One region of the Ensifer sp. Root1252 genome, then DNA from elsewhere that is predicted to be linked to it. Evidence: predicted binding sites of a transcription regulator. Region 1 holds the regulator's gene; each other region holds the start of a gene.
The links. The regulator PhoB, encoded in region 1, activates phosphate uptake and scavenging genes when phosphate is short. The targets are predictions, from matches to a motif close to TGTCATNNANCTGTCAT.
Positions count from the first base shown of each region.

Region 1 (10,126 bases):
CCGCTTCTTGCCGCCGATATCGAGTTCTACCGCCCGGCTTTCGGTCTTCGTTGCTGCCTGCGTTGACGCCATTTGGTCTTCCTCCAGCCCGAGCGATTTCCTGTGAGGAGGCCACAATTGCATTGCGGATTCAAGCGCGTCGTGAAAATCATGTCATGAACGGTCGCTATCTCTCGACCATTTAGGGTCGGGAGGAAGACAAAGTGATTCATGAGGATATCGTGCTGGACGGTTCCAAGGCGTTCTGGCGGATGCTCGTGCCGCGACTGAAGGCAGAACGTTGGCTCCTCGGCCTGACGGCGCTGCTCGCCGCGCTTGCGACCGTCGCCGGCATTCATTTCCTCGTCGTGCTGCCGTTCTGGATCGTGCTTGCCGCAGCCCTGCTCAACCGCAGCGCGCCTTCGGTGCTACCGAAGGCCGCAAAAGCGGCAAAGGTGGCCGCGGTTGCGGGCGCGGCCAGCGACGCCCTGATCCCAGCCCTGAACGCGCTCGATATGCCGGTGCTGGTGGTGGCTGTCGATGAAACGGTCGTCTTCCAGAACATCGCTGCCGAAAAGGCTTTCGGCACCATCCCGCCCAACAGCTATCTTGCCGCCCGCGTTCGCTCGCCCGGCATTCTCGATATGGTCCGCGAGACGATCGCGACCGGCAAGATCAACCAGATCGAGCACACCGAGCGGCTGCCGTCCGATGCCGTCTATGTGGTCCGGGTGGCGCCAGCCGAAATCGGTGGCGATGGCCCATGGCGCCGGATCTTTCTCTTGACCTACCGCGATATTTCGCAGGCCCGCCGCATCGATCGCATGCGCTCTGACTTCGTCGCCAACGCCAGCCACGAGTTGCGCACGCCGCTGGCGTCGCTGCGCGGCTTCATCGAAACCATGCAAGGCCCGGCGCGCAACGACGCGAAGGCGCAGGAGAAGTTCTTCGGCATCATGCACGAGCAGGCGACGCGCATGAGCCGCCTCGTCGACGACCTCCTGTCGCTGTCGCGGCTGGAGCTGAAATCGCACATCGCGCCAGACGATACGATCGATCTGCGGCCGCTGCTCGGCCATGTCCGCGACAGTCTTGCTCCGCTTGCGGGCGATCTTGACGTGACGATCACGCTGACAATGCCCGAGACGCCTGTGGTCGTTCAGGGGGATCGCGACGAACTGATCGAGGTTTTCGAGAACCTGATCGAGAATGCCTGCAAATACGGCCAGGAAGGCAAGAGGGTCGATGTCGAGCTTTCCGGCGACGACGGCGGGCAGGCGGAGGTCGTGGTCAGAGACTACGGCCCCGGCATTCCGGCCGAGCATGTGCCGCGCATCACCGAGCGGTTCTATCGCGTCAATGTGGAGGCCAGCCGCTCGAAAAAGGGCACCGGTCTCGGCCTTGCGATCGTCAAGCACATCCTGACCCGCCACCGCGCGCGGCTCCTGATCCACTCGGAGTTGGGCAAGGGCACGGTGTTTACCGTGCGCTTTTGACATATTGGCGCGGGATAATGCCGCTGTGTTCATTTTTCATTATTATTTTCAATGACATGAGCTGTCATAAATGTTTCGCGAAACTGACATAAAAGGTGTGGCTATCGGCGGCTAGTTAGGGGCAGCCGATCAAACGGCGAAGAGCGCTGCAACGCTTGGCGCACTCAACACCAGCCCATTCCGGGAGAACTTTTATGAAAGCTCTTAAACTCACCGTAGCGGCGCTTGTCGCATCCGCCGCATTCGCCGGCGTGGCTGCCGCGCGCGATCAGGTTCAGGTCGCCGGCTCCTCGACCGTTCTTCCCTACGCAAAGATCGTCGCCGAGACGTTCGGCGAAACGTTCCCGGACTTCAAGACCCCGGTTGTCGAATCCGGCGGCTCCTCGGCCGGCCTGAAGGAATTCTGCAAGGGCGTTGGCCCTGATACCATCGACATCGCCAACTCCTCCCGCAAGATCAAGGACAGCGAAGTCGAGGCCTGCAAGGCCGCCGGCGTCACCGAGATCCAGGAAATCCAGATCGGTTATGACGGCATCGTCTTCGCAACCGACGCCGGCAACGCCGACCTCGCCCTGAAGCCCGTTGATCTCTACAAGGGTCTGGCTGCCGAAATCGTCGTCGACGGCAAGCTCGTTGCCAACCCTTACAAGAAGTGGTCTGAAGTCAACTCCGCTCTGCCGGACGCCGACATCGCCGCCTTCATCCCGGGCGAAAAGCACGGCACGCGCGAAGTCTTCGAAGAGAAGATCCTGGCCGCAGGTTGCAAGGAAGCTGGCGCCATTGACGTCATCAAGGCCGCCGTTGCCGATGAGAAGCAGCAGCACAGCAAGTGCGTCGCAGTCCGCAAGGACGGCATGGCTGTCGACATCGACGGCGACTACACCGAAACGCTGGCCCGTATCGCTGCCAACAAGAACGGCATCGGCGTATTCGGCCTGTCCTTCTACGAAAACAACGCCGACAAGCTGAAGGTCGCCACCGTCAACGGCATCGTTCCGTCGACCGAAACGATCGCTTCCGGCGAATACCCGGTTTCCCGCCCGCTGTACTTCTACGTCAAGAAGGCACATCTCGGCGTTATCGCGGGCCTCAAGGAATATGTTGAGTTCTTCCTCGACGATCAGATGATCGGCCCGGAAAGCCCGCTTGCAGAATACGGCCTCGTCGCTGCTCCGGACGCCGAGCGCGAAGAAGTTCGCAAGGCTTTCGCAGCCGGCAACATGCTCTGATACTGACAAGCCCCGGCGCGATGGTCTCGCGCCGGGGCATGCCTCCATCCGAACTGCCGGCAGCGCATTGAGCGTCACGCCGCGGAGACGTGCCGATGAGTACTTCATTTCTTCTTTTGCTCATTGTTGTAATTGGTTTTATTTCTTATTTTGGGGGTCGTGCGCGCTCCTTCGCACAGGCTGGCGGCAAGCTCTCCAATCTGCATTCCTTACCCGGCTATCACGGCAGCTATGTCGCCATCTGGGCGATCCTTCCAGCGGCGCTCGTACTCGGCGCCTGGCTCGTCGCCGCGCCCATGTATATCGACTCCAGCACCCGGGCGACCTTGCCCGAGACGGTGCAGACGCAGGGCGGCGCCACGGTCGAGCTGGCGCTTGGCCAGGTCAAGTCGGTCGCCGGCGGCCTGAAGCGGTTGACGGCCGAAGAAGTTTCGGCGCTTGAAAGCGGTTCGGCCAATCTTCGCTCGACGCTTGCGGCCAAGGGCGTGGCTCTTGCCGGCGAGGGCGAACCCTACATGATCACCGCCGCCCAGCATTTCAACGCGATGAGCGCCACCAATCGCTGGCTGATGAGCGCCGTCGTCCTGCTGATCGCGATTGCCGGCGGCTTTTATGCCATCCGCAACATCGCCACCCGCTTCCGCGCCCGCAACCAGGTCGAGCGCGTCATGCTCGGCGCGCTGATCGTAGCGTCCTCGATCGCCATCCTGACGACGGTCGGCATCATCGCCTCTATGCTGTCGGAAGCCGGCCGCTTCTTCACGATGGTTTCACCCTTCGAGTTCTTCTTCGGCACGGTCTGGGACCCCCGGTTTGCTGCCGCCGGAAGCGGTGGCTCCTCCGGCCAGTTCGGCCTGATCCCGCTTCTCGCCGGTACGCTCTACATCGCCTTCGTCGCCATGCTGTTTGCGGTGCCGATCGGCCTGTTTGCCGCCATCTACATGGCGGAATATGCCAGCCCACGACTGCGTTCGACGGCAAAGCCCCTGCTCGAAGTGCTCGCCGGCATCCCGACCATCGTCTACGGTTTCTTCGCACTTGTGACCGTCGGCCCATTCCTGCGCGATATCTCTGCCCAACTGAACGGTCTCGTCACCGGCAATTATCAGAACTTCATCCAGGCACAGAGCGTCGTGACCGCCGGCATCGTCATGGGCATCATGCTGATCCCGTTCGTGTCCTCGCTTTCCGATGACATCATTACCCAGGTACCGCGGGCCCTGCGCGACGGTTCGCTCGGCCTTGGTGCCACCCGCTCCGAGACAGTCAAGAAGGTCATCCTTCCCGCAGCACTTCCGGGCATTGTCGGCGCTCTGCTTTTGACCGCCTCGCGTGCCGTCGGCGAGACGATGATCGTGGTGCTTGCCGCCGGTGTCGCGGCCCGCATGCAAATCAATCCTTTCGAGCCGATGACCACGGTGACGGTGAAGATCGTCAACCAGCTGACGGGTGACCTTGAGTTCACCTCGCCGCAGACGCTGGTTGCCTTCGCACTCGGCATCACGCTCTTCGTTATCACGCTCGGCCTCAACATTTACGCGCTCTACATCGTGCGCAAATATCGGGAACAGTACGAATGACCGACATCGCTTCCCCGGCCGTCCGGATCTCCGTCCGCCCCGCATCCGCCAAGCGTGATATCGGCATCAAGCGTCGCTACGCGGCCGAGCGTCGGTTCCGTGCCTATGGCATCAGCGCCATCAGTCTTGGCCTGTTCTTCCTCGCTCTGCTGCTGTGGACGGTGATCTCCAACGGCTACACCGCGTTCCAGCAGACGACGATCACGCTGCCGATCGAATTCACCGAAAAGGTCATCGATCCCAAGGGTGAGCGCGCGACCGACGGCAAGGTGCTGGTGGCGGCCAACTATCCGCTGCTGGTCCGCGATGCGCTGATCAAGCAGCTCGGCATCGATCCGAGCAATCGTCCGCTGGTCAAGCGGGCCACCGACATGGTGTCTGCAAGCTCCCGCACGCTGTTGCGCGACATCGTCGTCGCCGACCCGTCGGTTATCGGCAAGACCATACCGGTGACACTGCTCGCCGAAGCCAATGTCGACTCCGCCTTCAAGGGGCAGATCGACCTGAAGGTCGATGAGAGCAAGCGCAAGGTCAAGGACCAGCAGGTCACCTGGATGAACGAGCTTGCAAGCGCCGGCGTCCTGAAGAAGAGCTTCAACACCGGCATCTTCACCTTCGGTGCCTCGAGCCGTCCGGAAGCGGCAGGCGTCGGCGTTGCCGCCCTCGGTTCGCTGTTCATGATGCTGATCGTGCTCGTGCTGTCGCTGCCGATCGGCGTTGCCGCCTCGATCTATCTCGAAGAGTTTGCGCCGAAGAACCGGCTGACCGATCTCATCGAGGTCAACATCAACAATCTCGCCGCCGTTCCGTCGATCGTCTACGGTCTCTTGGGGTTGGCCGTATTCATCAACTTCGCCGGCATGCCGCGCTCGGCCGCCCTCGTCGGCGGCCTGGTGCTGACGCTGATGACCCTGCCGACGATCATCATCGCCACCCGTGCAGCGTTGAAGGCGGTCCCGCCGTCGATCCGCTCGGCAGCGCTCGGTCTCGGTGCGTCGAAGATGCAGACCATCTTCCACCACGTCCTGCCGCTGGCGATGCCGGGCATCCTGACCGGCACGATCATCGGTCTCGCCCATGCACTTGGCGAAACCGCGCCGCTGCTGTTGATCGGCATGGTCGCCTTCGTCGTCGATTATCCCGGCTCGCCGATGGAGCCGTCGACCGCGCTGCCGGTGCAGATCTACATGTGGGCCAACGAGGCGGAACGCGCCTTCGTCGAGCGCACATCCGGCGCGATCATCATTCTTCTCATCTTCCTCGTCGTCATGAACCTTGGCGCCATTCTGTTGCGACGTCGCTTTGAGCGCCGTTGGTAGTGAGGTAATTACTATGAACATCATGTCAGAAGCAGCAGTCGAAAAAGCCTTGGATCAGAAAATGAACACCGTGCCCTACAAGATGATCGGCAAGGATGTGTCGGTCTACTACGGCGAGAAGCGTGCGCTTTTCGACGTCAATCTCAATATCCGCGAGAACACGGTGACAGCGCTGATCGGCCCTTCGGGCTGCGGCAAGTCGACCTTCCTGCGCACGCTGAACCGCATGAACGACACCATCGAGAACTGCCGCGTCACCGGCAAGATCACGCTCGATGAAGACGACATCTACGACCCGACGATCGACGTCGTGGAACTGCGAGCCCGCGTCGGCATGGTGTTCCAGAAGCCGAACCCGTTCCCGAAGTCGATCTACGACAACGTCGCCTACGGCCCGCGCATCCACGGGCTTGCCCGCACCAAGTCTGAGTTCGACGAAGTCGTCGAGACCAGCCTGCAGAAGGCTGGTTTGTGGAACGAGGTGAAGGATCGCCTGCAGGAGCCGGGCACCGGTCTTTCGGGCGGCCAGCAGCAGCGTCTGTGCATCGCGCGCGCCGTTGCCGTCAGCCCTGAAGTGATCCTGATGGACGAGCCCTGTTCGGCGCTCGATCCGATCGCGACGGCCAAGGTCGAGGAACTGATCCACGAGCTGCGTACCAACTTCACGATCGTCATCGTCACCCACTCGATGCAGCAGGCGGCGCGTGTTTCGCAGCGCACTGCCATGTTCCACCTCGGCAATCTTGTCGAGGAGAACGACACCGACAAGATGTTCACCAATCCGGATGACCAGCGTACCCAGGACTACATCATGGGCCGGTTCGGTTGATGGCCGAAGCTCCTCTTCACCCCGTTTCCTGAACGCGCCCGCAAGGATCGAAGACTATGTCCATGCACATAATGTCCGCCTACGACGAAGAACTGAAATATCTCACGCGCCGCATCTCCGAGATGGGCGGGCTTGCCGAGCAGATGGTGGGCGAATCCGTTCGTGCGCTTGTCAATTCTGACCTCGCCTTGGCGCAGAAGGTGATCTCCGACGACACCATCCTCGATGAAGCCGAACGCCAGATCGGCGAAAAGGCAATCGTCACCATCGCCAAGCGCCAGCCCGTTGCTGCCGACCTGCGCGAGATCATGGGATCGATCCGCATCGCGTCCGATCTGGAGCGCGTCGGCGACCTCGGCAAGAACAACGCCAAGCGTGTCATCGCGGTTGCCGGCTCCGGCATCCCGCGCAAGCTGGCGCGCGGTCTCGAACACCTGGCAGAGCTTGCGCTGGTGCAGCTCAAGGAAGTCCTCGACGTCTACGCTTCCCGCTCGCCGGAGAAGGCCAACAGCATCCGCGAGCGCGACGAGGAGATCGACGCGATCTACACCTCGCTGTTCCGCGAGCTGCTCACCTACATGATGGAAGATCCGCGCAACATCACGCCCTGCACGCATCTTCTCTTCTGTGCCAAGAACATCGAGCGTATCGGCGACCACGCCACCAATATCGCCGAGACGATCTACTACATGGCGACGGGCGCGCAGCCGGAAGGCGAGCGTCCGAAGGACGACAATACGTCGACGCTGGGTGCCGTGAAGGACTAACGCATGTCGCGCAAAAGTGCGCAGCGGTTTTGCGATAACGACATGTGCAAAAACAAGAACTTAAAGCACAACAAGCGCATCTTAGAGATCGCGACGCGCTTTAAGACCCGGATACGTTCGAGTGCCTGCTTATGAACCTGCTCCGGTCGCAGCCCTGGTTGCGGCCCTGCTCTACTGCGTCTGAAGCTATACGTTTTCGCGCGTGCCTATGAAAACGCGCGGAGTGCTCCAGATTCTATATGTTCGAGCATCTCTTTGCGTTCGATCGAACGCGAGACGCTCTGGGTAAGGAGACGTTGCCTGATGTTGCCGAAAATCGCCGTTGTCGAAGACGAAGAGGCGCTGAGTGTCCTGCTGCGTTATAACCTCGAAGCCGAAGGGTTCGATGTTGATACGATCCTGCGCGGAGACGAGGCGGAGATCCGCCTACAGGAGCGCCTCCCGGATCTCCTGATCCTCGACTGGATGCTGCCGGGCGTTTCCGGCATCGAGCTTTGCCGCCGGCTGCGCCAACGTCCGGAAACCGAGCGCCTGCCGATCATCATGCTGACGGCGCGCGGCGAGGAGAGCGAGCGGGTTCGTGGCCTTGCCACCGGCGCCGACGATTATGTCGTCAAGCCGTTCTCGACCCCGGAGCTGATGGCCCGTGTCAAGGCGATGCTGCGGCGCGCCAAGCCCGAGGTCCTCTCGACGCTGCTTCGCTGCGGCGACATCGAGCTCGATCGCGAGACCCATCGCGTGCATCGCCGCACCCGCGAGGTCCGCCTTGGTCCGACGGAATTCCGCCTGCTCGAATTCCTGATGTCGTCGCCGGGCCGGGTGTTCTCGCGCTCGCAACTCCTTGATGGCGTCTGGGGCCACGATATCTATGTCGACGAGCGCACCGTCGACGTGCATGTCGGTCGCTTGCGCAAGGCACTGAATTTCTCGAGCATGCCTGATGTCATCCGCACCGTTCGCGGTGCCGGCTACTCGCTCGAAAGCTGAGCCAGCCGGCCACTGCAGCGCCGCGCATCTTAATGGACGCGCAAAGGTCGCTGTTGCATCTTGAATTGCGGCATGTTTCCTTGAAGCGAATACGAACCAGGGAAACATGCAGCAGCCAATAAAAAAGGGGCCGTGCGGCCCCTTTTCTGCATGTGGTTTTCGGTCGTCTCAGCGAGCGCGACGGCGCTCGGAGGTCGGCTGATAGGCAAGCCGCGCATGGAATGTGCAATAGGGCGAAGCTTCCGGGGAATCGTTGCCGCAGAAGTGGAATTCTTCCTTGAGCGGGTCGCCGATCGGCCATTTGCAGGTGCGCTCGGTCAACTGCGTCAGCTCCAGGCGGCGCGACATTGGCACGACCACATCCGTCTGGATGCGGAAATCCTGTTCGGCGACGAGATCGACTTCGACCTCTTCCTTGAGCACGGTCGCGCCGGCCGCACGGGTAACCGTCCGTGTCGTGACGCGCGAAGCGTAGTTCGGAGCGCGCGGCGCCGAAGTCGGGCGCTGCTTCGGCCGGGTCGCGGCGGTGGTTCCGCCAGCCTTGGCCCTGCCGGGCAGGCTCAGCCGGTGAACCTTGCCGATGACCGCATTGCGGCTGACGCCGCCGAGCTGTGCCGCGATCTGGCTCGCGCTCAGGCCCTCGGACCAAAGCTTCTTCAGTTTTTCCACCCGCTCGTCAGTCCAGTTCATTTCTGCACTCTCCGTTCTCAGCGTTGGCGATGACAGAATCTCTCACCACGCTCCGGACAGGCTCCGGAGCTGCAACGCGATAACACTTTTGGTGACTAGGCCCGCCGCATGCGTCTAGTAATTGAACATTAACCTACTGACCGGCGGACTCCGTGGCAAGAGTCCCGCGAATCGCGCCGAATCGATTTCTTGGTTTTCCCCAACTTGCTGGGTGGGCGTTGCATTTTTGCAAGCCCCGTCGCGTGATTTTTTCGTCGCATGGATCAGACCCGTCCGACCGCACTGCAAAGCTTGGTTTTGTTGACATTGCGCTGCGAAATAGGAATAGTGCCTGCGCCGCCGCAAGGCGGCATTTTTAATTTTTTGCCGCGCTCAACAGGGGCTCGGATCGATGCCGATAGCAATGAAGGAGAGGCTCGCCATGACTGCAACCACGCCGCTTTACGACACCTACATGCGTGCGCCGTTGCGTTTCGAGCGAGGAGAGGGCGTCTGGTTGATCGCCGAAGACGGCTCGCGCTATCTCGACTTCGCCGCCGGCGTCGCCGTCAACTCGCTTGGCCATGCGCATCCGCATCTGGTCGAGGCGTTGAAGGCGCAGGCCGAGAAGGTCTGGCACCTGTCCAACCTTTATGAGGTCCCCGGCCAGGAGAGCCTTGCACGCCGGCTGACGGCCGTCACCTTCGCCGATCGTGTCTTCTTCACCAACTCGGGTGCCGAGGCGCTCGAATGCGCGATCAAGACTGCGCGTCGCTACCACTATGCCAAGGGCAATCCGGAGAAGTTCCACATCATCACCTTCGAGGGTGCCTTCCACGGACGCACGATCGCGACCATCGCGGCGGGTGGTCAGCAGAAGTACATCGAGGGCTTTGGCCCGAAGGCCCCGGGTTTCTATCAGGTTCCCTTCGGCGATATCACGGCGCTCAAGGATGCGATCACCGACGAGACGGCGGCGATCCTGATCGAGCCGATCCAGGGCGAGGGCGGCATCCGCCCGGTCACCAAGGAATTCATGCAGGAGCTGCGCGCGCTTTGCGACGAGTTCGGTCTGCTGCTGATCCTCGACGAGGTCCAGTCCGGCGTCGGCCGCACCGGCAAGCTTTTCGCCTATGAATGGGCTGGCATCCGTCCGGATATCATGGCTGTCGCCAAGGGCATCGGCGGCGGCTTCCCGCTCGGTGCCTGCCTTGCGACCGAAGAGGCGGCTGCCGGCATGGTCGCCGGTACGCACGGTTCGACCTATGGCG
Region 1 is NZ_LMDT01000001.1:461,066-471,191, reverse strand. It holds gene ppk2 (polyphosphate kinase 2) at 1-72, opposite strand, end outside; gene phoR (phosphate regulon sensor histidine kinase PhoR) at 204-1,475, shown strand; gene ASD02_RS02325 (substrate-binding domain-containing protein) at 1,670-2,704, shown strand; gene pstC (phosphate ABC transporter permease subunit PstC) at 2,800-4,284, shown strand; gene pstA (phosphate ABC transporter permease PstA) at 4,281-5,603, shown strand; gene pstB (phosphate ABC transporter ATP-binding protein PstB) at 5,617-6,432, shown strand; gene phoU (phosphate signaling complex protein PhoU) at 6,489-7,199, shown strand; gene phoB (phosphate regulon transcriptional regulator PhoB) at 7,503-8,186, shown strand; gene ASD02_RS02295 (GcrA family cell cycle regulator) at 8,355-8,876, opposite strand; gene ASD02_RS02290 (aspartate aminotransferase family protein) at 9,298-10,126, shown strand, end outside.

Region 2 (10,126 bases), on a different contig from region 1:
CCGTTCAGGTTCCTCCGGGCCAGACCTACGCCTGGGACGATGGTTCGACCTACGTGCAGAACCCGCCCTACTTCGTTGGCATGGGCAAGTCCGGCTTGGGCATCTCCGATATCAAGGGTGCTCGCGTTCTCGGCCTGTTCGGCGACAAGATCACCACCGACCACATCTCGCCGGCCGGTTCGATCAAGGCGGCTTCGCCGGCCGGTTCGTACCTCATCGACCATGGCGTCGGCGTCGCCGACTTCAACCAGTACGGTACGCGTCGCGGCAACCATGAGGTGATGATGCGCGGCACCTTTGCCAACATCCGCATCCGCAACCACATGCTCGGCCCGAACGGCAAGGAAGGTGGCTACACCATCCACTATCCGTCGAAGGAAGAGATGTCGATCTACGATGCGGCCATGCAGTACAAGGAAGAGGGCGTTCCGCTCGTCATCTTCGCCGGCGTCGAATACGGCAATGGCTCGTCGCGCGACTGGGCTGCAAAGGGCACCAACCTGCTCGGCGTCAAGGCCGTGATCGCCCAGTCCTTCGAGCGTATCCACCGCTCGAACCTGGTCGGCATGGGCGTCATCCCGTTCGTCTTCGAACAGGGAACGACTTGGGAATCGCTGGCCTTGAAGGGCGACGAGATCGTCACGATCGACAATCTCGCCAACGTTCAGCCGCGCGAAAAGCGCGTCGCCAAGATCACCTATGGCGACGGCAGCGTGAAGGACGTTCCGCTCGTTTGCCGCATCGATACGCTCGATGAAGTCACCTACGTCAACAATGGCGGCATCCTGCAGACGGTTCTGCGCGACCTCGCCGCCTGATCGCTCTGGTTGCTTGAAACATTGAAAGGCCGGGATACCGCAAGGTGTCCCGGCCTTTTCACGTTTCCTATAGGTTGCCTGCCCATATCCTCACTCCAACGTGACTTCCCGTTGAAGCATCGGCGTCGTATGTAATGGACTTCCCCGTGAAGTAGGCCTGTCGGCCGCCAATGAAGTGACGCCATGACATTCGCAGACAGATATTTCCTTCGCCCCGTTGCAATGGCTTTCGGGCTTTTTGCTGCAGCGTCGGTTCCGGCTATGGCTGAGGATGGCAAGGTTATCAAAGGCGTCGTCGAACTCTTCACCAGCCAGGGCTGTTCCTCCTGCCCTCCAGCCGATGCCGCCTTGAAGAAGCTGGTCGATGACGGCGACGTGGTGGCGCTGTCCTATCACGTCGACTACTGGAACTATCTCGGCTGGAAAGACACGCTCGCCTCGACAGAGAACACAGACCGGCAATATGCCTATGCCCGCATGCTGGGTCGAAATGGCGTCTACACACCGCAGGCGATCCTCAACGGTCGCGACCACGTCAACGGCGCCAATCTGCAGGCGATCAAATCCCGGCTCGACGCCATGAAGACCGCCGGCAAGGGGCTTGCCGTTCCGGTTGACGCGAAGATCAACGGCGAGGAGATTTCGATCAAGGTCGGCGCGGGTGACGGCAAGGCAAATGTCGTCGTCGTCTATTTCGACCGGGCGAAGATCGTCAATGTCGAGAAAGGCGAAAACAGCGGCAAGAAGATCGCCTACTGGCACGCAGTGCGCGATATCCAGACCATTGGCATGTGGGATGGCAAGCCTGCGACCTTCACCCTGCCTGCAACCGTCCTGACGGAGCAGCGTGGCAAAAGCGGCTGCGCGGTGCTGTTGCAGTCGATGAAAGATGCTGAAACCCCGGGCGCGATCATCGGCGCGACTGCCGTGCTCGCCGGCCCGCAGGGCAAACTGTGAGCGGCTGCAGGACGCTTTAAGTCGGAATCGATTTAGGGAAAATAGGCGGCATGCCTGAACCATTACAGCGTCCTTTGCGCGTCATACTTGACGCGCGGCGCTGTAAGGGGTGGTTCGGCCCGGCAGCATCGAGGGGCTGGGGCTGAGGGTTCGAAGTTACCGGACCGAACCGGCCATGACTGCGTTCTTTGAAGGTCACGCAGCATGACGATCTGACCGGACATACGGTGGCAACGACTCTGTCCGTCAGCGCCCGCGAGTTTTGCGGTGAATTGGGGCGGCGATTTGACTGAAATGGGGCAGAGGCAAGAAATGCCATCTGCACCCAGCGGCTCCGGCCGGTTCCGGCTTGCTTTTCGGCTCGTGTCAGGCAAACTGTTATCGTTCTGTCACAACAGAAGGCCGGATTGCCGATGACCGATGAGCCGGATTTGCCGCGAGGCGAGGCGCGACATCAGCGCCAGACCACTTCTGAAGTGGTCGTCGATCTCTCGGAATACAAGAACGCCCGGAATGCTCCTCCCATCACCTTTCACCGCCGAGAACTCGACCAGATCCTGTGGGTCTACGGCCGCATGGTCGGCGAAGGCGAATGGCGCGACTACGCCATTGACCACCTGAAGGACCGCGCCGTCTTCTCCGTTTTCAAGCGCGCGGGCGAGATGCCTCTCTTCCGCATCGAAAAAAACCCGAAGCTGGCGGCCAAGCAAGGTGCCTTTAGCGTGCTCAACGTCCACGGCACGATTCTGAAGCGCGGGCACGAGCTCGGACAGGTCCTGAAGGTTTTCGACAAGGCGCTCAAGCTGGTCGAAACCTGAGACGCCACATCGGAACGATCGGAGAGTCAGGCCCACATGCCGGCTCTGGCTTCGCTGACATCTGCCCTCAGGCTTGATAAAGCGTATCCGGGTAGACGCCCTCGGGCGGATCGCTCGTCGCTCGATCGCCCAGCGCAAGCTGCATGATCGCGGTATCGAGCCACCGTCCATGCTTGAAGCCGGTCGCCTTCATCAGCCCATGATGTTCGAAACCCAATGATTGATGGACCGCGATCGATGCGGGATGGGCACCGCCGATGACCGCCACCATCTGGCGAAATCCAAGCGCCGTGCAGCGGCGAACAAGCTCGGCGAGCAGCATCCTTCCTGCCCCCTTCCCCCGTGCCGAAGGCGCCAGGTAGATCGAATCCTCGACCAGGAAGCGATAGGCCGTCCGCGTGCGGAAGGCCGAGGCATAGGCGTAGCCGATGATCATGCCCGCCGCGTCGATCGCGACGATGTAGGGATAACCATGGCCGACGATGGTGGAGAAGCGCGCTGCCATTTCCGCCTGCGACGGAGGCGCGACCTCATAGGTCGCCACGCCGTTCAGAACGGATTCGCGATAGATCTCGGCAATGGTGGGCAGATCGGAGACGGTGGCGTCGCGCAGGGTCAGGGACATGGAAGGATCTTGACGGTTGGATTTTTTCATTCAGTCACATGGATCGCACCCGTGGATCAAGCCCTTTTCCGGGCAACAAAAAAGGCGGCCGAAGCCGCCTTTTCCGTCAATCTCTTCAGGCTTAGTTGTTCCGGTTGCCCATGAACTGCAGCATGAACATGAACAGGTTGATGAAGTCGAGGTAGAGCGTCAGCGCGCCCATGATCGCCTTGCGGCCAGCAACGGTGCTGTCGTCGGCATCGTAGTACATTTCCTTGATCTTCTGCGTGTCGTAGGCGGTGAGGCCTGCGAAGATCAGCACGCCGATCACGGAGATTGCGAAGCCGAGTGCCGAAGAGCCGAGGAAGATGTTGACGATCGACGCGATGATGACGCCGAACAGACCCATGATCAGGAACGAGCCCATGCCGGACAGGTCCTTCTTCGTGGTGTAGCCGTAGAGCGACAGTGCACCAAACGAGGCGGCGGTCACGAAGAACGTCTGCACGATGCTCTGGCCGGTAAAGACCATGAAGATCGACGACAGCGAAACGCCCATCAGGGCCGCATAGACCCAGAACGTCATCTGCGCGGCAGAAACGCTCATGCTATTGATGCGGAAGCTCATGAAGAACACGAGACCCAGCGGAGCGAGCATGACGACCCATCTCAGGGGCGACGCATAGAGAAGTTGGGCGAATGCCGGATTGGAGACGGCAAGCGCGAATGTTCCGTAAGCTGCCAGGCCGGTGATCGCCAGGCCGAGGGCCATCAAGTTGTAGACCTTCAGCATGTAGGTGCGAAGGCCTTCGTCGATCACGGCACCCGCCTGAGCGCCGGCGGGCGACATTCGGGTTTGGTAGTTTCTCAGATCAGCCATTGTTTCCTCATTTAAGCCCCGGTTGAACTTACGGTGTCGGGCGGATGACCTGACCGATCGGCCATCATCCCATGCCCAGGCGCCGCTGCGGGGCTCCAGCATGCCTGTGGATAAATATGATGCCGAAAGCCCTTGCGTACAAGACCTTCAGACCCGTGATTCGGCACAGCCTGGGCGTTTATGGCCTTGTATGACAGGGATTTACGGTTAACTCCGTCCGCTCAGAGCTCCCGCAGGACCGGCGCCGCCTTCTGACCCAGCACACGCCAGGTGCCGGCAAGCCCGATGCCAACAGTCATCACCAGCGCAATGACGACCGTGGCAACCGCAACATCCGGCAGGAAACTCGACGGCAGCTTCATGATCCGGCTGACGACGTACCAGGCGGAGACGCCGCCCGCAAACAGCGCAAAGACCGCGGTTGCAAGGCCAAGGATGATGTATTCGTAGCTGAAGGCACGGATCAGCGTGGCGCGCGTGGCGCCCAGCGTCTTCAGCACCACCGCATCGTGGATGCGCGCCCGATTGCCGGCAGCAAGCGCGCCGGCCAGCACCAGGACGGAGGCGACGAGCGCGACGGCGGCGGCAGCACGGATCGCCGTTGCCAGCTGCCCGAGAAGCGCGTTCACAATGTCGAGAGCATCCTTTACCCGCACGCTGGTGATCGTCGGATAGGCGTTGGTCACGGCTTTCAGCACCGTCGCCTCCTCCTCCGGCGTCGCGCCGGGATCGATCACCGTTGCGAGCCACGCATGCGGAGCGCCGGCAAAGGTGTTGGGCGAGAATACCATCACGAAGTTGATCGACAGCGATTCCCATTCGACATTGCGGAAGTTGGCGATCTTGGCGGTGATGTTGCGGCCAAGCACGTTGACCGTCACCATGTCGCCGATCTTCAATCCGAGCTCGCGCGCCTCTTCCGCCGAAAACGACACCAGCGGCTCGCCGCTATGGTCGGGCGCCCACCAGCTGCCTTCTGCAAGCGTCGAATTCTCCGGCTTGTTCTTGGCATAGGTGATGCCGCGGTCGCCGCGCAGCACCCACTGGCCACTCGGCGGGACGTTGCGACTGTTCACGTCCTCGCCGTTGAAGGCGACGATACGGCCGCGCAGCATCGGCACTTCGATGACCTTGCCATCAGGCATCGATCCGTTGAGCAGCGCGCGGAACCCCTCGATTTCGCTTCCCTGGATATCGACGAAGAAGAAATTGGGCGCCCGCTCGGCCATGCTGCCGGTCAGTTCGCGCCGAAGATTGCCGTCGATCAACGCAAGCGTGACGAGAAGCGCAAGACCGAGGCCGAGCGACAGCACCACCGAAGGCGTGAGCGCGCCCGGTCGATGGATGTTGCCGATCGCCAGCCGTAACGACGGCGAGTTGACGCGCGGGCTACGGCGCGCAAGCCATGAGATCAGCAGCGAGACGAGACGCAGAACGATGAAGGCGAAGGCGATCGCGCCGAGGAACACGAGCGAGATGTAGCGGTCATAGGCGGTCCAGATGGCAAGTCCTGCAAGCGCGCCCAGGCAGGCGAACGCGCCGACCAGATAGGGCCATGCGGGAAAGCCCGAGGGGTCGAAGCCCTGCTGGCGAAAGAGCGCTGTCGCCGGGATGCCGCGTGCGCGGCCGAGCGGAAGGATGGCGAACGCAAGCGCCGTCAACACGCCGAACAGGGCGGCGATGCCGAGCGCACCGGGATAGAGCCTGAACTCCGTCGAAATCGGTAGCAGATCGGCAAGAAACTGTGCGGCGACGAAGGGAATGAGCGCACCGAGAACAAGCCCTATGGCGATGCCGATCAGAGCGATCAGGAGGATCTGCGACAGATAGATCATCGCCACCAGCGAGGCAGGCGCACCCAGGCACTTGAAGGTGGCTATGACGCTGCGCTTCTGGTCGAGATAGGCGCGCACGGCATTGGCGACACCAACGCCGCCGACGATCAGGGCCGTCAACCCGACAAGCGTCAGGAACTGCGAAAAACGGGTGATATTGGCGGTCAGCGACGGGGCCGCGTTGGAGCTGGTGCGGATCGACCAGCCGGCCGACGGAAAGCGCGTCTCGGCGTCGCCGCGGACCGCGTCGACCCGGGTCGGATCGCTCACCTTCACCTTGTAGCCGTGTTCGACAAGACTTCCCGTCTGCACGAGACCCGATGCGTTGAGCGTTTCATCCGAAACCATCAGGCGCGGTGCGAAGCCGAATCCGTCGGAGAGCGCATCCGGCTCGCGCACGATCTTGCCTGAAATCTTGATGCGGGCATTGCCCAGCAGGATTTCATCACCGACGGAAATGCCGAGGCGATCAAGCAACAGCGGTGCGGCCACCGCACCGAACACGTCGCCCTGCCGCGCCAGCAGACTGCCAAGCGGCTGATCCGGTTGGCTTTCCAGCTTGCCATAGAGCGGATAGGCTGCATCGACGGCTTTCAACTCGACGAGTGCCTGGTTCGATCCATCGGGCAAACGCGCCATGGAGCGAAGGCCCGCTGAAACCGAGACGGGTCCGAGCCCGTCGAGGAACGCGCGCTCCTCTGTCGTTGCCACCCGGTTGTTGAGCTCGAAGCGGATGTCGCCGGCAAGCAGCTCGCGCCCCTGGGACGCGATCGTCGCGGTGATCGATTGCGACAGCGAGTTGACGCCGGCGATCGCCGCCGTGCCAAGCGCGATGCAGGCGAGGAAGATATAGAACCCCTTGAGGCCGCCGCGCATTTCGCGCAACGCCAGCCGCAGGGCGAGCAGTGGGCGCAGTCGGATCGCGAGGGCCTCGCTCATGCGGATGCCGCTTCCTGGCGCTGCGTTTCGACGACCGGTTCGAACGCGCCACTGGAAATGATCTCGCCGGAGCGCACCCGCACCTGCCGCGAGCAACGGGCCGCGAGCGCTGCGTCATGGGTGACCAGCACCAGTGTCATGCCCCGGTCACGCTGTTCGGCGAAAAGCAGATCGGCGATCTGCCGGCCCGTCTCGTCATCGAGATTGCCGGTCGGCTCATCGGCGATCAGCAGCTTCGGCGACGGCGCGAGTGCACGGGCGATCGCCACGCGCTGCTGCTCGCCGCCGGAAAGCTGGCCGGGATAGTGGCTCAAGCGCTCGCCGAGGCCGACGGCCACAAGCTCCTTGCGCGCGATCTCGAAGGCGCCGGGAACATTGGCGAGTTCGAGCGGCACGGCAACGTTTTCGAGGGCTGTCATGTTGGGGATGAGGTGGAAGGATTGGAAGACGATGCCGATGTTGCGCCCGCGGAAGTCGGCGACCCTGTCCTCGTTCAGCCGGTGCAGCGGCGTGCCGTCGATAATGATTTCGCCGCGGTCCAGCCGTTCAAGGCCAGCCAGCACCATCAGCAGCGTCGACTTGCCCGAACCGGAAGGCCCGACGATGCCGACGGACTCGCCGGCGTCGATTGTCAGGCTCATGCCTTTCAGCACATGCACCGAGGCCGCGGCTTCGCCGAGGGTGAGGTCGGCATTTTTGAGCTCGATGATGGTACTGGCCAAGCGAAACAATCCTATATGAAACGGAAAGGGAATAAGAAAACAGCACCCGCGATTTAGGAACAGACCCATGGCATTAAAAGGATTTCAACGGTTTTTCTTGGGGCTCGCAATGACAATTGCGTTATCGGCGGCAGCACGGGCCGAAACGATCAGCCTCGTCGGCTTCGGCGACAGCCTGATGGCGGGTTATCAGCTGCCTCCCGAGGATGCCTTCCCGGCCCGGCTTGAAAAGGCGTTGAAGCAAAAGGGCCTCGATGTCACGGTGGCGAACGCCGGCGTTTCTGGCGACACCAGCTCAGGCGGCCTTGCGCGCATCGACTGGTCGATACCCGACGGCACCAAGGGTGTCATCCTGGAGCTTGGCGCCAACGACGCGTTGCGCGGCATTCCGCCGGAAGAAACCCGCAAGAACATCGAGGCGATGATTTCACGATTGAAGGAGCGCGGCATCGCCGTGCTGCTCGCCGGCATGATGGCGCCGCCGAACATGGGTGCCGACTATGCCGCCCGGTTCAATCCGATCTATCCGGAACTCGCAGAGAAATACGGGCTGCAGCTCTACCCCTTCTTCCTCGACGGCGTTGTCACCGACGCAGCACTCAAGCTTGAGGACGGCATGCACCCGAACGGCAACGGCGTCGGCACGATGGTCGATAAGGCGCTGCCCGTGGTCGAACGTTTCATTGCAACATTGTCAAAGGCGGAGTGAACAAATCATCCACAGTTAAGAGAGTGTTAATATTCGCAAGCGTCAAATAGTAGTTGCCTGCAGACTCGATGCGTGATTCGCTGAGACATCTGCAAGAGATTCGGGGAGCTCGCCATGCCGAGACTATTCACCGCCCTCGAAATTCCGCGCAATGTTGCGATGAGTCTTTCATTGCTGCGCGGAGGTCTTCCCGGAGCTCGCTGGATCGATGTGGAGAACTACCACATCACCTTGCGCTTCATTGGTGACGTCGACTGGCGCACCGCAGACGAGATCATCGACAAGCTTGACCGGATCGAAAGACCGGAATTCCAGCTGCAACTGACCGGCACCGGCGCCTTCGGCTCGAAGAAGCCACACTCGGTCTGGGCTGGGGTCAGCAATCACCCGGAAATGTACGCGCTGCAGGCCGAAATCGAGCGCATCTGCCAGAGGCTGCGGCTGCCGGCCGACCCGCGCAAGTTCACGCCGCATGTCACGCTTGCAAGGCTGCGCTCCAGCCGCGTCGAGGATGTGGTCGAATATCTCTCCGGACGCGGCAACTTCATGGCCTCACCCTTCACCGTCTCACGTTTCGTGCTTTTGTCGTCGCGCGATTCCGTCGGCGGCGGCCCCTACCTCACCGAAGAGGTGTTTCCGCTTCACGAAGTCCGCTCTTCGAGCCTTTCCAGCAACGACGAGCATCCGGCCTCCAACATCTGGTAAAGGCGTTTGAACGCTTCGGGACCGTCATAATAGGGATCAGGAACGTCCTGGTCCCGCCCCGAAGCGTAGCTCAGAAACAGATCGATCCTGTCTTCAAGCCCCGCCGGCGCGAGCTGGCGAAGCGTCTTGACGTTCTCCCCATCCATGCCGAGGATCAGGTCGAACGCCGCAAAGTCGGCCTTTGAAACCTTGCGCCCGCGAAGGCCGGAAATGTCGATGCCGTGCCGGCGCGCCGCCTCGATCGACCGGCGGTCCGGTGGATCGCCGATATGCCACCCACCCGTACCGGCAGAATCGACAGAAATCTGTGACGCCAGACCCTTTTGCGCCGCGAGCTCGCGCAGCACGCCTTCAGCCAGAGGTGACCGGCAGATATTGCCGAGACAAACAAAAAGAATTCGGACCGGTTTCATGCTATCCATTTCAAGGAGATAAGAGGCCAGCCGACTTATACGCGGCGGCACAGCCTTGGAACAGACGCGGTGAAAGGGAGGAACGGATGAGGCCGGAGAAACTCGACGAGGCGGCAATCGCCGAGCATTTGCACAAGATGGAAGGGTGGGTGCGCGCCGAAGACGGCGCCTCCATCTGGAAAGCTTTTCGCTTCAAGAATTTCGTCGAGGCTTTCGGCTTCATGACGGAGATGGCGATCGTTGCCGAAAAGCTCGATCATCACCCGGAATGGTTCAACGTCTACAACCGCGTCGACGTGACGCTCACGACGCACGACGCCAGCGGCCTCACCGAACTGGACTTCAAGCTGGCTGCCAGAATGGACAAGGCTGCGGCCGGCCGCATGCCCGACCATTTGAAATAGATTTTGAAATGGATCTGGCACTTCCCATATTGTTGAGCGTTGCAACATCGGAAGCGAGGCGATGGACGACGTAAAGATTGGTGAAATTCTCCTGCCCGGCGAAGAATCCGAACAGGAGCGCAGGGAAAAGCGCGTCAAGCGACGCTTCTGGCCGACCTTTCGCCGCGCCGCCCGGCAGATACCGTTCAGCCGGGAACTCGTGGCTGCCTATTATTGCGCGATCGACCCGAAGACGCCGACGCGCACGCGCGGCATCCTGCTGGCGGCACTGGCCTATTTCGTGCTGCCGCTCGACTTCCTTCCCGATGTGCTCGCCGTCGTC
Region 2 is NZ_LMDT01000057.1:232,092-242,217, forward strand. It holds gene acnA (aconitate hydratase AcnA) at 1-818, shown strand, start outside; gene ASD02_RS34615 (thioredoxin family protein) at 1,002-1,775, shown strand; gene ASD02_RS34620 (DUF2794 domain-containing protein) at 2,189-2,593, shown strand; gene ASD02_RS34625 (GNAT family N-acetyltransferase) at 2,661-3,218, opposite strand; gene ASD02_RS34630 (Bax inhibitor-1/YccA family protein) at 3,340-4,077, opposite strand; gene ASD02_RS34635 (ABC transporter permease) at 4,299-6,851, opposite strand; gene ASD02_RS34640 (ABC transporter ATP-binding protein) at 6,848-7,573, opposite strand; gene ASD02_RS34645 (arylesterase) at 7,641-8,282, shown strand; gene thpR (RNA 2',3'-cyclic phosphodiesterase) at 8,397-8,987, shown strand; gene ASD02_RS34655 (low molecular weight protein-tyrosine-phosphatase) at 8,924-9,400, opposite strand; gene ASD02_RS34660 (4a-hydroxytetrahydrobiopterin dehydratase) at 9,487-9,804, shown strand; gene ASD02_RS34665 (YkvA family protein) at 9,866-10,126, shown strand, end outside.
Region 2: the regulator PhoB is predicted to act here: its motif matches at 2,152-2,168, upstream of ASD02_RS34620 (DUF2794 domain-containing protein).

Region 3 (10,126 bases), on a different contig from region 1:
AGGTTCGGGAAGACCAACAGGTTGGCTTCGCCCGAGAGCGTGCTGTCGGGCATGACGCGCTGACGCAGCACTTCGGAGATGGCCGAATCGCCGTGCATTTCGCCATCGACTTCCAGATCGGGCGCGAGTTCGCGCACAAGCTGAAGCGCCTGGCGCATCTTGGTGGCACTCTCGGAATCGCGCGAGCCGAAGTTCGAATGCGAGACCAGGGCGGCATGTGGCGTGATGCCGAAGCGCCGGATCTCCTGCGCCGCCATGACGGTGGTCTGGGCGATTTCTTCGGCACTCGGGCAGTAGCTGACATAGGTGTCGGTGAAGAACGTGGCGCCACGCTGCGAGATCAGCAGGCTGAGGGCCGAGAAATCGAGCACGCCGTCGCGCTTGCCGATGATCTGCGAGACGTCGCGCAGGTGCTTGCTGTAACGCCCTTCGACACCGCAGATTAGCGCATCGGCTTCGCCGCGCTTGACGGCAAGCGCCCCAATGACGGTGGTGTTGGTGCGGACGATCGTGCGGGCAGCTTCCGGAATGACACCGAGACGGCCGACGAGGGCGAAATAGTCCTCGACGTAGTCGCGGTAGCGCGGGTCGCCCTCGGGGTTGACCACCTCGAAATCGATATCCGGACGAATGCGCAGGCCGTAGCGACGCAGGCGCGTCTCGATGATCTGCGGACGACCGATCAGGATCGGGCGGGCCGTGCCTTCCTCCAGCAGCACCTGGGCGGCGCGCAGCACGCGCTCGTCTTCACCTTCGGCGAAGATCACGCGGTTCTTCTGCGCATTCTTGGCGGCGGCAAAGACCGGCTTCATGATGAAGCCCGAGCGGAAGACGAAGCGGTTCAGCTTGTCGAGATAGGCGTCGTAGTCCTGGATCGGGCGGGTGGCGACGCCGCTTTCCTCGGCAGCCTTGGCAACCGCCGGCGCAATCCGGAGGATCAGGCGTTGGTCGAAGGGCGAGGGGATCAGGTAATCGGGACCGAAGACCGGCGTCTCGCCGGAATAGGCGCGGGCGGCCACGTCGGACGGCTCCTCGCGGGCAAGGCCGGCAATGGCGCGGACCGCCGCCATCTTCATTTCTTCGTTGATCGTGCTTGCGCCGCAGTCGAGCGCACCGCGGAAGATGTGCGGGAAGCAAAGCACGTTGTTGACCTGGTTGGGGAAATCCGAACGGCCGGTGCAGATCATCGCGTCGGGGCGCGCCGCGCGCGCTGCCTCCGGCATGATCTCGGGCGTGGGGTTGGCGAGCGCCATGATCAGTGGCTTTTCGGCCATCTGCACCAGCAGTTCCGGTTTCAGGACTCCAGCGGCGGAAAGACCGAGGAAAACGTCGGCGCCGCCGATACTGTCGGCTAATACCCGGTTGTCGCTTTCCTGCGCGTATACGGACTTCCATTCGTCCATCAGCACTTCGCGGCCCTTGTAGACGAGGCCTTCGAGGTCGTGCACCCAGATGTTTTCGGTCTTGGCGCCAAGCGTGACCAGCAGATTGAGACAGGCGAGCGCTGCGGCACCTGCACCCGAGGTAACGATCTTGGCCTTGGCGATGTCCTTGCCGGCCAGTTCCAGACCGTTGAGGATTGCGGCCGCAACGATGATCGCGGTGCCATGCTGGTCGTCATGGAAGACGGGGATCTGCATCTTTTCGCGCAACTGGCGCTCGACCTCGAAGCATTCCGGCGCCTTGATATCTTCGAGGTTGATGCCGCCGAAGGTCGGCTCGAGCGCCGAGATGACATCGACCATACGCTCGATGCTCGCCGCGTCGATCTCGATGTCGAAGACGTCGATGCCGGCAAATTTCTTGAACAGGACGGCCTTGCCTTCCATGACCGGCTTGGAGGCAAGCGGACCGATATTGCCGAGGCCGAGAACGGCCGTGCCGTTGGAAATGACCGCGACAAGGTTGGCGCGTGCCGTGTAGTCGGCAGCCGTTTCAGGATTGTCGCGGATGGCGATGCAGGGCGCAGCCACACCGGGCGAATAGGCGAGCGCGAGATCGCGCTGGTTGCCGAGCGGCTTGGTGGGCTGAATTTCGAGCTTCCCAGGGCGAGGGTAACGGTGGAAGAAAAGGGCCTGCTGGTCGATGTCGCCGCTGACCGGACCTGTCTGGGATTTCGTTTTGTCGCCCGTGCTCATAGTCTGCATTCCTCTTTTTTGGACGTGGCCTTGTGGCATGAATTGCGAACCGCGTACAGTTTTTGCGCGGTTCTTTTAAGCCGGTGCGACGAAGCGGCCGGCGTCCGTGTCATCTTCCTGAAACACGAGTCTGGTTTTGACGGGCCCCAGAAGGCTCAATCAAGACGAGGCTGGTATGATGGCGGCACCGCAAATCAATTCCGTAAGACACCTCAGGACGTTGTTCATCTCCGACGTCCACCTCGGCTCCAAGGCCGCCAAGACCGACTTTCTTATTGATTTTCTGCGCCATCACGAGGCTGAGACCATTGTTCTCGTCGGCGACATCGTCGATGGCTGGCGGTTGAAGCGTAGCTGGTACTGGCCGCAGAACTGCAACGACGTCGTCCAGAAGCTGCTGCGCAAGGCGCGCAAGGGCACGCGCATCATCTATATCCCCGGCAATCACGACGAGTTCATGCGCGATTTCCCGGGTGTTCACTTCGGCGGCATCGAAGTGGCGCAGCGCCATATGCACAAGGGTGCCGACGGCCGCAACTATCTGGTGCTGCATGGCGACGAATTCGATGTGGTCGTGCGCAATGCGCGCATCCTCGCCTATCTCGGCGACTGGGCCTACGATACGGCGATCGCCATCAATATCGGCCTGGCCGCCGTTCGTCGCCGGCTCGGCATGCCCTATTGGTCGTTCTCTTCCTGGGCGAAGCTGCAGGTGAAGCACGCCGTCAACTTTATCGGTGAGTTCCAGAAGGTGGTTGCCGACGAGGCGCGGCGGCATGATGCGCAGGGCGTGATCTGCGGCCATATCCACCATGCGGTCATCGAGGATATCGGCGACGTGCGCTACATCAACACGGGCGACTGGGTCGAAAGCTGCACGGCGATCGCCGAACACCACGACGGCACCATGGAACTGATCACCTGGCATCAGATGCGCGGCGGCGTCGCAGAGGCCGAGGGAACGGCCGAAGCCGAACGGCTTCTGGCGCACCTGCTGACGCAACGGGCAGCCTGACGGGAACGCCGGCGAGGGCGCAAGCGTCGCTTGTAGTGAAATCTAGGTTATGGCGATCCGGCAGCGGGCTATGCTATTGCTGGCCGATAGCCATCAGGTTCTCCCATGATTCCCTCCCAAGCGCCCGCAACTGTGGGCCCTCCGCCGCGTCATTTTGCGCTTCGCATCGCCTTGCTCTTCTGCGCTCCGTTGATCGTCAACGGTTTCGCAATGCCGTATTTTCCGGTCTGGTTGAGCACGCTTTCCATGAGCGATTTCGAGATCGGCGTCGTGCTGGCGCTGCCGATGTTCGTACGCGTGATCACCGCGCCAATTGCCGGTGTGATCGCCGATCGGCTCGGAGAGCGCACGATCGTTTTGATCTGGTCAGGTTTCCTGTCGCTGGCGACGGCTTTCGTGCTGTTCTACGCCCGGGAGTTCTGGCCGGTTCTGATCATCTATACGCTGCAATCGGCGGTCTATTCGCCCTATGTGCCGATCGTCGAGGCGATCGCGCTTTCCGGCGTCCGGCGCTGGGGTTTCGATTATGCGCAGATGCGGCTTTGGGGTTCCGTCGCCTTCATCGGCGCAACCATGCTCGGCGGCTGGATGATCGGCATCTTCGGTGGCGACATGGTGCTGCCGGCGATGGCGGTCGGTTTCGGCCTGACGATCCTGATGGCCTTTGCGGCGCCAAAGGTCGGCCGACCGCGGCGCCCGTCACCGATCACGGCGCTGACCGAGCCTCCGCCGCAATCGTTGCGCCAGCTCGATCTGCAGCTATTGCTGATCGGCGTGACGCTGGTGAACGCCAGCCACGCCATGCTCTTCGCTTTCTCGGCAATCTACTGGCAGCATATCGGCTATAGCGGCACGGAGATCGGCATCCTCTGGAGTGCCGGCGTTGCTGCTGAAGTGACGATGTTCATCTTCGCCAAGGCGATCATCCGCCGCTTCAGCGTCTGGACGATGATCCTGTCCGGCTGCTCGCTGGCGGTCGTGCGCTGGATCATCTTCCCGATGGATCTCGGCTTTTCCGGCTATTTCGTGCTGCAGTGCTTCCACGCCTTCACCTATGCGATCATGCACACCGGCATGCAGAACAAGCTGGTGGAGCGCGTCGTCGAGGAGCAGGAGGCATCGGCCCAGGGGCTCTATTTCTTCTACACCGGCATTTTCACGGCGATCCTCACCTTCCTGTCCGGCTATCTCTACGCCTGGTACGGGGTGAACGGGTTCTATTCGATGTCGGTCGTCGCCTTTGCCGGCTGCTGCTTTGCCGTTGCCGCCTGGTATCTTCAGCCCCAGAGGCGTGGTTCCGGCGGAAAGACCAGCGAGGCTTCGTAGCGCAGGCCGGGCGTGCGATCGCGTGCCAGAAGCAGGGGCCCGTCGAGATCGACGAAATCCGCGCCCTGCGCCGCCAGGATTGCCGGTGCCATGCCGAGCGAGGTTCCGACCATGCAGCCGACCATCACCTTGAGGCCGAGCGACGTTGCCGCATCGCGCATGCGAAGCGCCTCCGTCAGGCCGCCCGTCTTGTCGAGCTTGATGTTGACGGCGTCATAGCGATCGACCAGGGCCGAGAGGTCGCCGGTCGCGTGCACGCTCTCGTCGGCACACACCGGAACGGGGCGGGCGATCGTGGCCAGGGCCTGATCATGGCCGGCGGCAAGCGGCTGTTCGATCAGGTCGATGCGCTGCTCGGCGCAGATGGCGAAGTGATAGGCGAGGCTGTCGGGCGTCCAGCCTTCATTGGCATCGAGAATGATGCGGCTCTCCGGCGCACCCTCGCGCACGGCGCGGATGCGGGAGGCATCGTCTGATGTGCCGACCTTGATCTTGAGCAGCGCGCGGTGGGCATATTGTGCGGCCTGGTTGCGCATCGCATCGGGCTCGGCAAGCGACAGCGTATAGGCCGTCGTCAATGTGCCAGGTGAGGAGAGACCGGCAAGCTCATGGACAGATTTGCCTTTCTGCTTTGCTTCCAGATCCCACAACGCACAGTCGACCGCATTGCGGGCCGCACCCGGCTTCATCGCCGACTGTAGCTCCGGGCGCGTCAGGCCTTGTTCGATCTGCGGGCATATGGCTTCGATTTCGGCGAGCACCGAGGCAATGGTTTCGTTGTAGCGGCCATAGGGTACGCATTCCCCCCAACCGCTGGTGCCGTCCTTGGTGATTCGGCATGTCACGACGCTTGCCGTGGTCTTCGAACCGCGTGAAATCGTGAATGTGCCCGCAATCGGGAAGTCTTCGGTTGTCGCTTCGAGCACAGTTGACATGAAATCTTCTCCGGCGGGGCCTATCTGGCGCTTAGGTCTTGATGTTACCGGCTTCGTCAGGATGACATCAAGGATGTGAGCCGTTATGACGGAGCAAGCTTTTACGAGCGGTTAGCAAATCGGGATGACAGAGACCAGGTGACGCGTTCCCAGACCAAGATCGTTGCGGATGTCGCGCTCAGTGGAGACGCCGGAGGCTCGGAACGCGCGTATGTCTTTTCAGGCGTCTGGCGGCACGAGACAGCTGAAGCCATGGCCGCCAAGCTCGAACAGCTTGCGCGCAAGGGCAGCAGCGTCAGGCAGTTCGATCTGTCGGGTGTGACGGCTATGGACACGGCCGGCGCCTGGATCATCCGGCGCTTCATGACGCGGCTTGCCGGACCTGAAAAGGACGAGATCCAGTTCGTCGACGGCGGTCAACGCTATGTCGAGCTGATCGGCGCGCTACCGGCGGAACTGCCGGCACCGGAGGACGAAAGCGAACATCTTCCGCTGTTCCAGCGGCTGTTCGCACCGGTCGGCGAGGTGATGATCGCCACTTGGAACGATACCGTCGCGGCGATGTACATTCTCGGCTCGGCGGTTCGCGGTGCCCAGCTCAAGCTCGGGCGGCACAGTGGCGTCTCGCCGGCGGCCATCGTTCACCAGATCGACCGCATGGGCGTCAAGGCCGTGCCGATCATCATGCTGATGTCCTTCCTGATCGGTGCGATCATTGCGCAGCAAGGCGCATTCCAGCTGCGTTATTTCGGCGCCGAAGTCTTCGTCGTCGATCTGGTCGGCATCCTGCAACTGCGCGAAATCGGCGTGCTGCTGACCGCCATCATGATCGCCGGGCGTTCGGGCAGCGCGATCACGGCCGAGATCGGTTCGATGAAGATGCGCGAGGAGGTGGACGCGCTGAAGGTCATGGGCCTCAGCCCCGTCGGCGTCTTGGTGTTTCCGCGCCTCGTGGCGCTGACGATCGCGTTGCCGCTCCTGACCATCATTGCCAACTTCGCAGCACTGACCGGTGCGGCGCTGGTCGCTTGGACCTATTCGGGCATCACCGTTGCGACCTTCCTGTCGCGCCTGCAGGAGGCCGTGGATTTCTCATCGGTTGCGGCAGGCATGATCAAGGCGCCGTTCATGGCGCTGATCATCGGCGTGGTGGCGGCAGTCGAAGGCCTGAAGGTTGGCGGCAGCGCCGAATCGCTTGGCCGCCACGTGACCTCTTCGGTGGTCAAATCGATCTTCGTGGTGATCCTGATCGACGGCCTGTTTGCCATGTTCTACGCAGCGATCGATTTCTGAGGCGGATGGAACGATGAGCACAGCAGCCACGGAAAGACAGCAGGATCCGGCCTACGAACACGAAGCGGTTCTGTCCGTGCGCGACCTGACGGTCGGCTTCGGCTCCCACATCGTGCTCGACAAGCTCAACCTCGAGATTTTTCGCGGCGAAATCCTCGGCTTCGTCGGTGCCTCGGGTACCGGAAAGTCGGTGTTGATGCGCACGGTGCTGCGGCTTCTGGCCAAGCGCTCCGGCACGATCAAGATCCTTGGCGCGGAATACGACAGGATGTCCGAGGTTGACCGGATCGCGCTCGACATGCGTCTCGGCGTGCTTTTTCAGCACGGCGCACTCTTTTCGGCCCTCACGGTGCGTGAAAACATCCAGGTGCCGATGCGCGAATATCTCGACCTGCCGCAGAGCCTGATGGACGAACTGGCGCGCGTGAAGATCGAGCTGGTAGGTCTGGCGCCGGAGGCGGCCGACAAATACCCATCCGAGCTTTCGGGCGGCATGATCAAGCGAGCCGCACTTGCCCGCGCGCTCGCGCTCGACCCCGATCTCGTCTTTCTCGACGAGCCGACATCAGGCCTCGACCCGATCGGCGCGGCCGAGTTCGATGAGTTGATCGCCAAGCTGCGCGACACGCTCGGATTGACCGTGTATATGGTGACTCACGACCTCGACAGCCTGTTTTCGGTTTGCGATCGCATTGCGGTGCTCGGAAACAAGAAGGTTCTGGTCGAGGGGACCGTCGAGGACATGTTGGCCTGTGACGATCCTTGGGTGCAGTCCTATTTCCGGGGCAAACGGGCGCGGTCGATCGTGCGGCACGACGAATAGCGTCAGGAAGCCGGCGGGCGATCCCGGGTGTCTTGGACATCTTCCGGGGTGTCTGAAGCAGAAGAACGGCCGATAGGATGGCCACTGAGGTAGTCGGGACGAATGGAAACTAAAGCGAACTACGCCATTGTCGGCTTCTTCACGGTGTTCGTGATCGCGGCTGCCTTCGGCTTCGTCTACTGGATGTCGCAATACGGCCGCAGCGGCGAGATGGTCGAGCTGGTCGTCAACATTCCGGGTTCCGCCAACGGGCTCTCCGTCGGCTCGCCTGTTCGCTTCAACGGCATTCCCGTCGGCTCGGTGCGCAATCTGGCGATCGACGCCAACGATCCGCGTTACTCGATTGCTGTCACGGAAGTCTCCATCGATGCGCCCGTGCTGAAATCGACCAAGGCGACGCTCGAAGTGCAAGGTTTGACGGGTTCTGCCTATATCGAGCTGAGCGGTGGCAACAAGGGCGATGAGAACATCCTGCGCAGCGCCGTTGAAAATGGTACGCAGGCGCGCATTCTTGCCGACCAGTCGAGCGTCACCAGCTTGCTCGCGACAGCGGACAAGATCATGGACCGCGCCGACGATGCGATCAGCGACATCCAGGGCTTCGTCAAGGACGTGCGCGGCCCCCTGACCAGCACGATCGGCAATGCCGAGAAATTCTCCAAGGCGCTTGCCGACAATTCCGGCGCAATCGACGACTTCCTGAAAAGCGTGACCGAGCTTTCGGCATCGATCAATGCCGCGTCGAAGAAGCTTGATTCGACCCTTGCCTCGGCCGACGTGCTGGTGAAGTCGGTCGATCCGAAAAAGATCGATCATATCGTCAGCAACGTTGAGCAGCTTAGCAATGACCTGAAGGCCGCCTCAGGCGGCGTTTCCGAAACCATTGCAGCGTTCAAGCGCACGGTCGAGACCTATGACCAGTTCGGCAAGAATGCGCAGAAGACGCTCGAGCGCGTCGATACGCTGGTGGCTGCCGTCGACAAGCAGAAGGTCGAACTTGTTGTCAACGACATTTCGGCAGCAAGTGCCGACGCCCGCAGGACGGTCGCCAACATCACGCAGTTTGCCGAGAAGATCACGGCGCGCCAGCAGGACATCGATCGCACGATCACCGACGTGACCCAGATGGCCAGCAAGCTGAATGCTGCCTCCAGCCGCGTCGACAGCATCCTCGTCAAGGTCGATGGGTTCCTCGGCGATGCCGACGCACCGTCGCTTTCGGCCGAGGCGCGCACCACGCTCGAATCGTTCCGCAAGATGGCCGACAACCTCAACGCCCAGATCGGCCCGATTGCAGACAATCTGAAGCGGTTCTCCGGCTCCGGCCTTCGCGATGTCGAGGCACTGGTGACCGATACACGTCGCACCGTGCAGAGCCTCGAGAATACGATTTCGACATTCGACAAGAATCCGCAACGCCTGCTGTTCGGCGGCGAAACAGTCAAGCAATACGATGGTCGCACCCGACGCTGAATCAGGTAAGACAAAGCCGGGTGGGGCCGGCGGGTTGCTTTCATTAAAGAGCGCTCTAAGGTGCTGCGAATTGGACAAGGGTTTGGGCAGTATGAATTTTCCGGGGCTGGTGTGTATGCGTGAGACGGGAGCGAAACGCTCTGCCCTGGTTTTCACGCTGGCTGTCTTGTTGGCCGGGTGCGGCGCCGGTGCTGCCGTCAACGATACATTCAGCCTTTCCGCGTCGCCGGTCGTCGAAGGACGGGCTGCGACCAGCAAGCAGATACTCGTGCCGGAACCGACGGCGCTGAAAGCGCTCGACAGCGACCAGGTCGTCATCCGTCTTTCCGGTTCGGAGCTGCAGTATCTGTCCAAGGCACAATGGAGCGACCGCCTGCCGCGCATGGTGCAGGCAAAGCTGGTTCAGGCGTTCGAGAATACCGGCAAGGTGGCGGGCGTCGGCAAGCCCGGCGAGGGGCTGGCGATCGACTATCAGGTGATCAGCGAGATCCGCTCCTTCGAGATCTCGACCGAAGGCGCCGATACGGCGGTCGTCGAGATCTTTGCAAAGATCGTCAATGACCGGAACGGCACTGTGCGGGCGCAGAAGGCATTCCGCGCCACGGCCGGCGTCAAGGGCACCGGCAACCCGGCCTTCGTCAGGGCCCTCGATCAGGCGTTCGCGACGGTCGCATCCGAGATCGTCGGCTGGACGCTCGGTTCTATCTGAGCCAGTCCTATCTTCCCTCTGCCGCCTCGATGCGGTTGACCACTTCTGCCACCCCCTTCGTCAGTCTTGCGGCTTCTTCGGCGCGGGCGGATTCGGCCTTCGTGGCGACATGCCCCGCAAGCACGATCGTATTTCCCTGGCAGACAACCGTGACGTCGGATGCATCGAGCCCGGGCGTCACCGCAAGGCCATGCGCCACGCGACGTTCCAGCTCGGCGGGGTGATCCCCGGTGCTGCGATCCGGTTCGCTGCCGTGAAATGTGCGCTTCTTGAAGATCATGGTCCGGCCCCCTTCCTCGATGGAAGGACAACGCGGCGCTCGACGATTTGTTCAGCTGTTCCAATCGAAACAGCGCAATCCAGGCTTTCGTGCGATGGCTCGGACATGCGGATCGCACGTCATTCCTGGCCGCA
Region 3 is NZ_LMDT01000012.1:697,474-707,599, forward strand. It holds gene ASD02_RS15940 (NADP-dependent malic enzyme) at 1-2,138, opposite strand, end outside; gene ASD02_RS15945 (UDP-2,3-diacylglucosamine diphosphatase) at 2,314-3,153, shown strand; gene ASD02_RS15950 (MFS transporter) at 3,259-4,479, shown strand; gene dgcA (N-acetyl-D-Glu racemase DgcA) at 4,431-5,414, opposite strand; gene ASD02_RS15960 (MlaE family lipid ABC transporter permease subunit) at 5,553-6,707, shown strand; gene ASD02_RS15965 (ABC transporter ATP-binding protein) at 6,721-7,530, shown strand; gene ASD02_RS15970 (MlaD family protein) at 7,633-9,003, shown strand; gene ASD02_RS15975 (ABC-type transport auxiliary lipoprotein family protein) at 9,095-9,712, shown strand; gene ASD02_RS15980 (BON domain-containing protein) at 9,720-9,992, opposite strand.
Region 3: the regulator PhoB is predicted to act here: its motif matches at 2,246-2,262, upstream of ASD02_RS15945 (UDP-2,3-diacylglucosamine diphosphatase).